2 regions of the Streptomyces sp. NPDC031132 genome follow, and region 1 is predicted to be linked to the other one. Evidence: riboswitches for the same ligand, from Rfam matches in the RefSeq annotation. Region 1 holds a riboswitch; the other holds the start of a gene.
The links. A riboswitch is a leader RNA that binds a small molecule or an ion and turns the genes downstream of it on or off. The one in region 1 is predicted to bind ZMP and ZTP.

Region 2: linked by a shared signal. The riboswitch ahead of ACZ49B_RS06900 (serine hydroxymethyltransferase) and the one ahead of ACZ49B_RS28215 (bifunctional 5,10-methylenetetrahydrofolate dehydrogenase/5,10-methenyltetrahydrofolate cyclohydrolase) in region 1 are both predicted to bind ZMP and ZTP.

Annotation. Positions count from the first base shown of each region.
Region 1 is NZ_JBVIGX010000024.1:76,538-81,514, forward strand. Features, by position in the region: gene ACZ49B_RS28200 (vWA domain-containing protein) at 1-527, shown strand, start outside; gene ACZ49B_RS28205 (RNA polymerase sigma factor) at 542-2,131, opposite strand; gene ACZ49B_RS28210 (class I SAM-dependent methyltransferase) at 2,357-3,118, opposite strand; ZMP/ZTP riboswitch at 3,226-3,306, shown strand; gene ACZ49B_RS28215 (bifunctional 5,10-methylenetetrahydrofolate dehydrogenase/5,10-methenyltetrahydrofolate cyclohydrolase) at 3,369-4,253, shown strand; gene ACZ49B_RS28220 (NADH:flavin oxidoreductase/NADH oxidase family protein) at 4,437-4,977, shown strand, end outside.
Region 2 is NZ_JBVIGX010000003.1:262,865-267,841, forward strand. Features, by position in the region: gene ACZ49B_RS06890 (2'-5' RNA ligase family protein) at 1-242, opposite strand, end outside; gene trpS (tryptophan--tRNA ligase) at 363-1,376, opposite strand; gene ACZ49B_RS06900 (serine hydroxymethyltransferase) at 1,573-2,841, opposite strand; ZMP/ZTP riboswitch at 2,877-2,967, opposite strand; gene rocD (ornithine--oxo-acid transaminase) at 3,135-4,322, shown strand; gene ACZ49B_RS06910 (glutathionylspermidine synthase family protein) at 4,383-4,977, opposite strand, start outside.

The DNA of each region.
Region 1 (4,977 bases):
AGCTCGCCCGCTGGTTCGACGCGTACGTGCCGCGCCCGGAGCCCGTACGGAGCTACGCGCGCCCGGCGCGCCGCCAGGCCTCCACCCCGGACATCCCCCGGGCGGGCCGGTACTTCCCGCCCGAGGAGATCGCCCGCTGCACGTTCGGCGTGGTCCTCGACACCTCGGGGACGATGTCCGCCGCCCTGCTCGGCAAGGCGCTCGGCGCGATCGCCTCGTACGCGGAAGCCCGCGACGTACCGGCGGCACGCGTCGTGTTCTGTGACGCGGCGCCGTACGACGCGGGCTATCTGCCCCCGACCGAGATCGCGGGGCGCGTGAAGGTCCGCGGGCGGGGCGGAACCGTGCTCCAGCCCGCGATCGACCTGCTGCAGCGCGCGGAGGACTTCCCTCCGCAGGCTCCGGTGCTGGTGATCACGGACGGGTGGATCGACACCCTGCGGATCCGGCGCGAGCACGCCTATCTGGTTCCGCAGGGTGCCTCCCTGCCCTTCACGCCCCGGGGGCCGGTCTTCCGACTGGCCTGAGGGCGCGGGCCTGCTTAGTCGAGGTAGTCGCGCAGCACCTGCGAACGCGACGGGTGGCGCAGCTTCGACATGGTCTTGGACTCGATCTGGCGGATGCGCTCACGGGTGACCCCGTACACGCGGCCGATCTCGTCCAGGGTCTTCGGCTGGCCGTCGTTCAGGCCGTAACGCATCGAGACGACGCCCGCCTCACGCTCGGAGAGCGTGCCCAGGATCGACTGCAGCTGCTCCTGGAGGAAGGTGAAGCTCACGGCGTCGGCCGGGACGACCGCCTCGGAGTCCTCGATGAGGTCGCCGAACTCGCTGTCGCCCTCCTCACCCAGGGGGGTGTGCAGCGAGATCGGCTCACGGCCGTACTTCTGGACCTCGATGACCTTCTCGGGGGTCATGTCGAGTTCCTTGCCCAGCTCCTCCGGAGTGGGCTCCCGGCCGAGGTCCTGGAGCATCTGGCGCTGGACGCGCGCCAACTTGTTGATGATCTCGACCATGTGGACGGGGATGCGGATGGTGCGCGACTGGTCGGCCATGGCACGCGTGATCGCCTGCCGGATCCACCAGGTCGCGTACGTGGAGAACTTGAAGCCCTTGGTGTAGTCGAACTTCTCCACGGCGCGGATCAGGCCGACGTTGCCTTCCTGGATCAGGTCCAGGAAGAGCATGCCGCGGCCGGTGTAGCGCTTGGCCAGCGAGACCACGAGGCGGAGGTTGGCCTCCAGCAGGTGGTTCTTGGCGCGGCGGCCGTCCTCGACCAGGATCTCCAGCTCGCGCTTGAAGACGGGCTTGTGGTCCTCCTCCTCTTCGAGCTTGTACTCGGAGAAGAGGCCCGCCTCGATGCGCTTGGCCAGCTCGACCTCCTGCTCGGCGTTGAGGAGCGGCACCTTGCCGATGAGCTTGAGGTAGTCCTTGACGGGGTCGGCGGTGGCGCCGGCCACCATGACCGTCTGCGCCGGAGCGTCGTCCTCGTCGTCGTCGGACAGGACGAAGCCCTGGGTGCCGCCGGCCTTGGGGGCCTCCTCCTCGGCGTCGTCGACGAGGTCCTCGGCGGCCCAGTCCTCGCCCTCGGCGGCGGGGGTCTCGCCCTCGTCGCCGTCCTTGGCGCCGGTCTTCTTGGCCGCGGCGGTCTTCTTCACCGCGGTCTTCTTCGCGGCGGTCTTCTTGACCGTGCGCTTCTTCGGCTCGGCGACGGCGTCGGCCGTCACCTCGTCCTCGGTGGCCGCGGTCGGCGAAGCGGATATCGCCGCCGCGGTGGCGGTGGCCGGGCTGGTGGCCGAGGCCTTGCGCGCACCGATGGGGCGCGGCGCGGCGGCCGCCTTCTTGGTCACGGTGCGGGCGGGCGCGGCGGCCGCCTTGCGGGGCTTCTTCGCGGCAGCCTTCGTGGCGGGGGCGGCGCTGACGTGCAGCGCGACACCCTCCTCGTCCAGGACCTGGTTCAGGCTGCGCAGGACCCGCTTCCACTGGTCCACCGGGATGCGGCCGGCCTCGAAGGCCTGGCGCACGTCGTCACCGTTGATGTGACCCTGCTCGCGGCCGCGCTCGACGAGCGCGACGAGGGCCTCCGATTCGGCGATCTCCGGAGGGAACGTACGGGACGGGCTGAGCGACACAAGGAGCCTCTCGTTGCGAACAGATAAGGAGTGGGCGGGACATCATCGCGCGGACTCGGGAAACAGACCCGAGGGGGGTCTGTATTCCGTGGCCGCGCGAGGACACCTGTCGGTTCATCGCATGCCCGAGTCGATTCGTTACGCGCTGAATTGAGTGACCTGCGCCACGCTGTGGCCGCGCAACCGATCGGCCGTGGATCCGTCCGCGCTCCCGCCGCCCTCCCGTCAGCCCGTTTTGCGGGCATCAATGAGGAAACGGGCGGTATGCGCCACGAACGGACCGTCACGTTCGATCTGTTCGTGGAGCTCGCGCAGCCGATCCCGGTACTGCCCGACCGTGAAGCCGGGCACCATCCAGATCACCTTCCGGAGAAAGTAGATCACGGCTCCGATGTCGTGGAACTCCGTGCGCAGTCTCTCGGAGCGCAGATCGACGACCTCGAGGCCGGCCTTGCGGGCGTCGGCGACCGCGTCGTCGGGGTGCCGGCCGCGCCGGACCTCCTCCGGCTGGGGCCCGAGGAAGTACTCGACGAGCTCGAAGACGCTCGCCGGCCCGACCTGCTGCGAGAGGTACGTTCCGCCCGGACGCAGGACCCGCGCGATCTCCTCCCACCAGATGGTCACCGGGTGCCGGCTGGTGACCAGCTCGAAGGCCTCGTCGCCGAACGGCAGCGGCGGCTCGTCGGCGTCCGCGACAACCACCGCGCCGAGCGGGTGCAGCAGCCGGGTCGCCTTCGCGATGTTCGGCGGCCAGGACTCGGTGGCGACCATCAGCCGGGGCAGGGTCCCCACCCCGGCGAGCACCTCTCCGCCGCCGGTCTGGATGTCGAGGGCGGAGCCGGCCCGGGCCAGACGCTCGCCCATGAGTCTCTGGTAGCCCCAGGAGGGGCGCTGCTCGGTGGCCCGGCCGTCGAGCCAGGAGAAGTCCCAGCCGTCGACGGACACGGACTCGGCTTCCGCGACGAGGTGATCGAAGGTGCGCGTCATGTCTCGATCGTCCCAGGCCGGGCGCCGGTGATCCACTGGTTTGACCGGATCTCGGACCCCCGGGGCCGCCGTGCGCTCCGGACGCGCGGACGAGGTCCATTAGAGTGGGGGCGGGCCGTGACTGGCGTTCGGGTGGATCACCACCGGGGAGCGGCCCGGCGCACCTCGCGTGCGCCCGGCGTACCACGGGTACGCCGCTTGCCGCGCGCCTGGGCGAACCGCGATTCCGCAGCGACGCCCAGGAGACCCCATGACGACTGCCCAGACTGCCACCGCCCCTGCCCGGCTCATGGACGGCACCGCCCTCGCCCGCCGCATCTCGGAGCAGACCGCCGTCCTCGCGGCGAAGATCACCGAGCGCACCGGTACCGCTCCCTGCCTCGCGACCGTGCTGGTCGGCGAGGACCCGGCGTCCGTCACGTACGTGAAGATGAAGCAGAACCGTTGCGCCAAGGCCGGGATCACCTCCCGCCACGTGGAGCTGCCGGCCGAGACGACCACGGAGGAGCTCGTCGCCGCCCTCACGGCCCTCTCCGAGGACCCGGAGATCAGCGGCATCCTGCTGCAGCACCCGGTCCCGCACCACATCGACGAGCGCGCCGCCTTCGAGGCCATCGCCCCCGGCAAGGACGTCGACGGCGTCACCATGCACTCCTTCGCCGCCATGGGCTTCGGGCTGCCGGGCTTCGTCTCCTGCACCCCCGGCGGAATCATGCGGCTCCTCGCCGAGTACGACGTGGACCTGACCGGCAAGCACGCCGTCGTCGTCGGCCGCAGCGCCATCCTGGGCAAGCCGGCCGGCATGCTGCTGCTGGAGCAGAACGCCACCGTCACCTACTGCCACTCCCGCACCGTGGACCTGCCCTCGATCGTGCGCCAGGCCGACGTGCTGGTCGCCGCCGTCGGCAAGGCCGAGTTCATCCGCGGCGAGGACATCAAGCCGGGCGCCGTGGTCCTGGACGCCGGCTACAACGAGGGCAACGTCGGCGACGTCCACTTCGAGTCGGCCGCCGCCCGCGCCTCGCTGATCACCCCGGTCCCCGGCGGCGTGGGCCCGATGACCATCGCCGTCCTGCTGGAGCAGACCGTCCAGGCCGCCGCCGCCCAGGCGGGGCTGGCGCTCGCGGAGCTCTGACCACCGGGTACGGGAACGCGCCGTACGGGACACGCCCCGGGCCCTTCGGCCCGGGGCGTTCCGCGTTCCGGCGGTGTCCGGATTCTTGCGGCCGGAGCCTGACGGGGGCCGGGTGGGGAGCGGTATGTTCTCCGACGGGGCGCGCGATGACACGTGCAACACGTTTCCTGGGGGGAACTGCTGATGGACCTGTTCACGCCACTGGAGCTGCCCAACGGCACGGCCCTGCCGAACCGCTTGGCCAAGGCGGCCATGGAGGAGAGCCTCGCCGGCGCCGGCCAGCTGCCGGACGAGCGCATCGAACGCCTCTACCGCCGCTGGGCCCAGGGCGGCGCCGGCCTGCTGATCACCGGGAACGTGATGGTCGACCGCAGGGCGCTGACCGCGCCGGGGACGATCGTCCTCGACGCCCGCTCCCCGCTCGACCCCTTCCGCCGCTGGGCCGAGGCCGCGTCCTGCGGCGGCGGCCGGGTCTGGATGCAGATCAACCACCCCGGCCGGCAGGTCGGCTCGGAGATGCCCGGCACGGCCTGGGCGCCCTCCGACATAGGAGTGAGCCTCGGCAAGCACACGAAGCGCTTCGCCCGCCCCACCGCGATGACCGAGGCCGGCATCGAGGCCACCGTCGCCCGGTTCGCGGCCACGGCCCGGCGGGCCGAGGAGGCCGGCTTCCACGGGGTGCAGATCCACGCCGCCCACGGCTACCTCCTCAGCCAGTTCCTCT
Region 2 (4,977 bases), on a different contig from region 1:
GGGCGGAACGTGCCGGTGCCGGCGAGCCGCATCGCGAAGGGGCCGAAGGCGGCCGCGACCTCGGACAGGTGGGCCCTGATCTCCGGCAGCCGGTCCGCCTCCACCTCGGTGGGCGGCAGGAGGGTGACATGCGTGGGGATGCCGTGCGCGGCAGCGTCCCCGAAGCCGGTGCGCAGCTCCTGGAGCTGGCTGCCGTACGGCTCCGGGACCGCGATCGAAACGCCGAGCGTTACGGTCCCCACGTATGTCTCCTCCGTCGTCTGGTGCGTACAGGTTGCGTACGGGTCCTGCCGACCCAGTGTGGGGCCAGCACCCCCCGGATTGCCAGAGCGTCTTTCCCTGACCGGTTCGTCAGCCCCGGGTCAGTGCTTCGCGGGGACCAGACCGAGGCGGTCGTAGGCCTGCGCCAGGGTCTCGGCGGCGACCGCGCGGGCCTTCTCCGCGCCCTTGGCCAGGATGGAGTCCAGCGTCTCCGGGTCGTCCAGGTATTCCTGGGTGCGCTGCTTGAACGGTGTGACGAAATCGACCATCACGCCGGCCAGGTCCGTCTTCAGCGCGCCGTAGCCCTTGCCCTCGTACCGGGCCTCGAGGGCGGTGATCGACTCCCCCGTGAGGGTGGAGTAGATCGTGAGCAGGTTGCTGACGCCGGGCTTGTGCTCGGCGTCGAAGCGGACCTCGGCCTCGGTGTCGGTGACCGCGCTCTTGATCTTCTTCTCGGTGACCTTGGGCTCGTCGAGGAGGTTGATCAGGCCCTTGGGGGACGACGCGGACTTCGACATCTTGATCGACGGATCCTGGAGATCGTAGATCTTCGCGACCTCCTTGACGATGTGCGCGGCGGGCAGGGTGAACGTCTGGCCGTAGCGCTGGTTGAAGCGCTCGGCCAGGTCGCGGGTCAGCTCGATGTGCTGGCGCTGGTCCTCGCCGACGGGGACGGCGTTCGCCTGGTAGAGCAGGATGTCGGCGACCTGGAGGATCGGGTACGTGAACAGGCCGACGGTGGCGTTGTTGACGCCGCCCTTGGCGGACTTGTCCTTGAACTGGGTCATCCGGCTGGCCTCGCCGAAGCCGGTGATGCAGTTCATGACCCAGCCGAGCTGTGCGTGCTCGGGGACGTGGCTCTGGATGAAGAGCGTGCAGCGCTCGGGGTCGAGACCGGCGGCGAGGAGCTGCGCTGCGGAGAGCCGGGTGTTGGCGCGGAGCGCGACCGGATCCTGCGGCATGGTGATCGCGTGCAGGTCGACCACCATGTAGAAGGCGTCGTGCGTCTCCTGCAGGGCGACGTACTGGCGGATGGCTCCGAGGTAGTTCCCGAGGTGGAACGAACCGGAGGTGGGCTGGATACCGGAGAGCGCGCGAGGACGATCAGAAGCCATGGCCCCATTCTCTCAGGTGCCGAAGCCCTGCCGGGCCGCACCCGACCGATTCCCGGGGCTCCGCGCCGGACCCCGGCGCCTCGAACGCCGGCGGGGCTGATTCCAGCCGTCCGGCGTTCGAGGACCAGGTCCGGGGGAGCCCGGTGAACGGGAGAAGGGCGGGGAGGGGCGAGCCCCGCGCAGCGGCCCGAACCGGTCAGGAGACCGGGAGACCCGGGGCCGGGTGGGCCGCGAGGAGGTCCGCCACCTCGCTGCGGATCGCGGCCAGAGCCGGCTCGTCCGACTTCGCGGCGGCGTCCACGGCCCGGGAGATCCAGTCCGCCACCGCCGGCATGTGCTCCACGCCCAGGCCCCGCGAGGTCAGCGACGGCGTGCCGATGCGGATGCCCGAGGGGTCGAACGGCTTGCGCGGGTCGAACGGGACCGTGTTGTAGTTCACGACGATCCCCGCGCGGTCCAGCGCCTTGGCCGCCATCTTGCCCGGCACCCCCCGCGAGGTCAGGTCCATCAGGATCAGGTGGTTGTCCGTACCGCCCGAGACCAGGTCGAAGCCCCGTTCCAGCAGAGCCGAGGCCAGCGCCTTCGCGTTCGCCACCACCGCGTGCGCGTACGTCACGAAGGACGGCTGCGCCGCCTCGTGCAGCGCCACTGCGATGCCCGCCGTCGTCTGGTTGTGCGGACCGCCCTGGAGGCCAGGGAACACCGCCTTGTCGATGGCCTTCGCGTGCTCCTCGCGGCACATCAGCATCGCGCCCCGCGGGCCGCGCAGCGTCTTGTGCGTGGTCGTGGAGACCACGTCCACGTGCCCGACGGGGGACGGGTGCGCCCCGCCCGCGATCAGGCCCGCGATGTGGGCCACGTCCGCGACCAGGATCGAGCCCGCCTCCTGGGCGATCGAGGCGAACGCCTCGAAGTCGATCGTGCGCGGGAGGGCCGTGCCGCCGCAGAAGATCAGTTTCGGGCGCTCCGCGAGCGCGAGGTCGCGTACCGCGTCGTAGTCGATCAGGCCCGTCTCGGCGGAGACGCCGTACTGGACGCCGCGGAACCAGGACCCCGTCGCCGAGACCCCCCAGCCGTGCGTCAGGTGGCCGCCCATCGGCAGGGCCATGCCCATCACCGTGTCGCCGGGCTTCGCGAAGGCCAGGTACACCGCGAGGTTCGCCGGCGAGCCGGAGTACGGCTGGACGTTCGCGTGGTCCACCCCGAACAGGCCCTTCGCCCGCTCGACGGCCAGCGCCTCGACGCGGTCGATGTTCTGCTGGCCCTCGTAGTAGCGGCGGCCCGGGTAGCCCTCGCTGTACTTGTTCTGCAGCACCGTGCCGGAGGCCTCGAGCACGGCGGCGGACACGTAGTTCTCACTGGGGATCAGGCGCAGGGTCTCCGCCTGCAGGGATTCCTCGGCGGTGACGTAGGACGCCAGCTCGGGATCGGTGGCGAGAAGGGCGGGGTGGCGGCTCGCGCTCATGGCGGCTCCTCCGGGGTCGATGTCAGATCTCGTCCCCGCGAGGCCCAGGCGAGCGGCCCTGAATGCGGTCGTGCGCGCACGACTCCCCCGGAGTTGGTTCTCCGTACGCCAGTCGCCGTGCGTGCCGCCCACCTTAGCGGGCGGTCCACAGGAAAGGTTTCCCCGTCCGGTATACGAGCGACGTATAGCCGTATACAAGGTGATGTGACGCCGGTGGCACCACCCTCGTCACCCCTGTCACCCGGCCCGCCTGACCGACGATCGGAGACCCCGTGTCGACAACTGCTGAAGCCATGCGTTCCGCCGAGGCCCACAGCGCGCACAACTACCACCCGCTGCCCGTCGTCGTGGCGTCCGCGGAAGGCGCGTGGATGACCGACGTGGAGGGCCGCCGCTACCTGGACATGCTCGCGGGCTACTCGGCGCTCAACTTCGGCCACGGCAACCGGCGTCTGCTCGACGCCGCCAAGGCGCAGCTGGAGCGGGTCACCCTCACCTCGCGGGCCTTCCACCACGACAGGTTCGCCGACTTCTGCACCGAGCTCGCCGCGCTGTGCGGCAAGGAGATGGTGCTGCCGATGAACACGGGCGCGGAGGCCGTGGAGACGGCGGTGAAGACCGCGCGCAAGTGGGGCTACCAGGTCAAGGGCGTCCCGGACGGGCAGGCCAAGATCGTGGTCGCGTCCGGCAACTTCCACGGCCGCACGACGACGATCGTGAGCTTCTCGACGGACCACGAGGCCCGCGACCACTACGGGCCCTACACCCCGGGGTTCGAGATCGTGCCGTACGGGGACCTCACCGCGCTGGCCGCGGCCGTCACGGCGAACACCGTGGCCGTGCTGCTGGAGCCGATCCAGGGCGAGGCGGGGGTCCTGGTGCCGCCCGCCGGCTACCTGCGGGGCGTACGGGAGCTCACGCGCGAGCGGAACGTCCTGTTCATGGCGGACGAGATCCAGTCGGGGCTGGGCCGGACCGGGAAGACGTTCGCGTGCGAGCACGAGGACGTCGTGCCGGACGTGTACGTCCTCGGCAAGGCGCTGGGCGGCGGCGTCGTCCCGGTGTCGGCCGTCGTCGCCGACCGGGACGTGCTCGGGGTGTTCCAGCCCGGCGAGCACGGCTCCACCTTCGGCGGCAACCCGCTGGCCTGCGCGGTCGCCCTGGAGGTGATCGCGATGCTGCGGACCGGCGAGTACCAGCAGCGCGCCACCGAGCTCGGCGACCACCTGCACCGGGAGCTGAACCTGCTGGTCGGCGGGGGTGCGGTGACCGCCGTACGCGGGCGGGGGCTGTGGGCGGGCGTCGACATCGCCCCGGGCCACGGCACGGGCCGGGAGATCTCCGAGGCGCTGATGGAGCGGGGCGTGCTGGTCAAGGACACGCACGGGTCGACGATCCGGATCGCGCCGCCGCTGGTGATCAGCAAGGAGGACCTGGACTGGGGCCTGGACCAGCTGCGGACGGTGCTGGCCACCGGCTGACCCCGGATCCGGCGCCGCGGGCGCGGCCGGGAGCCGGGCAGCTCCCGGCCGCGTTTGCGGCTACAGGATGACGTGCGGCAGGAAGCGGGCGTACTCGTCCGTGACCGGGCCCGCCGACTCGCGGATGCCGAGGCCGGCCGCCTCCTCCTCGACGACCCACGCGCCGAGCACCACGCGGTTGCCGTCGAAGTCGGGCAGCGGGGCCAGGCCCTGGAAGACGTACGTCTCGTCCTCGTCCGGTACGAACGGCTCGCCGCCGGCCGGGTGCAGGGTGACCCCGGCGCCCTCGCGGCCCAGCAGGGGCTTGGCGGCGAACCCGGTGGTCTCCGCGAGCTCGCGCGGGCCGTCCAGGTAGGCGGGCAGCAGGTTCGGGTGCTCCGGGAAGAGCTCCCACAGGATCGCCAGCAGCGCCTTGTTGGACAGCAGCATCTTCCACAGCGGCTCGATCCAGGTGGTGGTCCCGGAGCCGCCGCCGTGGTCGTACGTGCCGAGGACCTGCGGGCCGAACGCGTCGGTGGCCAGCCATTCCCACGGGTAGAGCTTGAAGCAGCTGCGGATGAAGCCGAGCTTCTGGTCCACGAACCGGCCGGACAGGCTGTCCCAGCCGATCTGCTCCACGGACAGCGCCTCGGTGTCCAGGCCCGCCTGCTCGGCG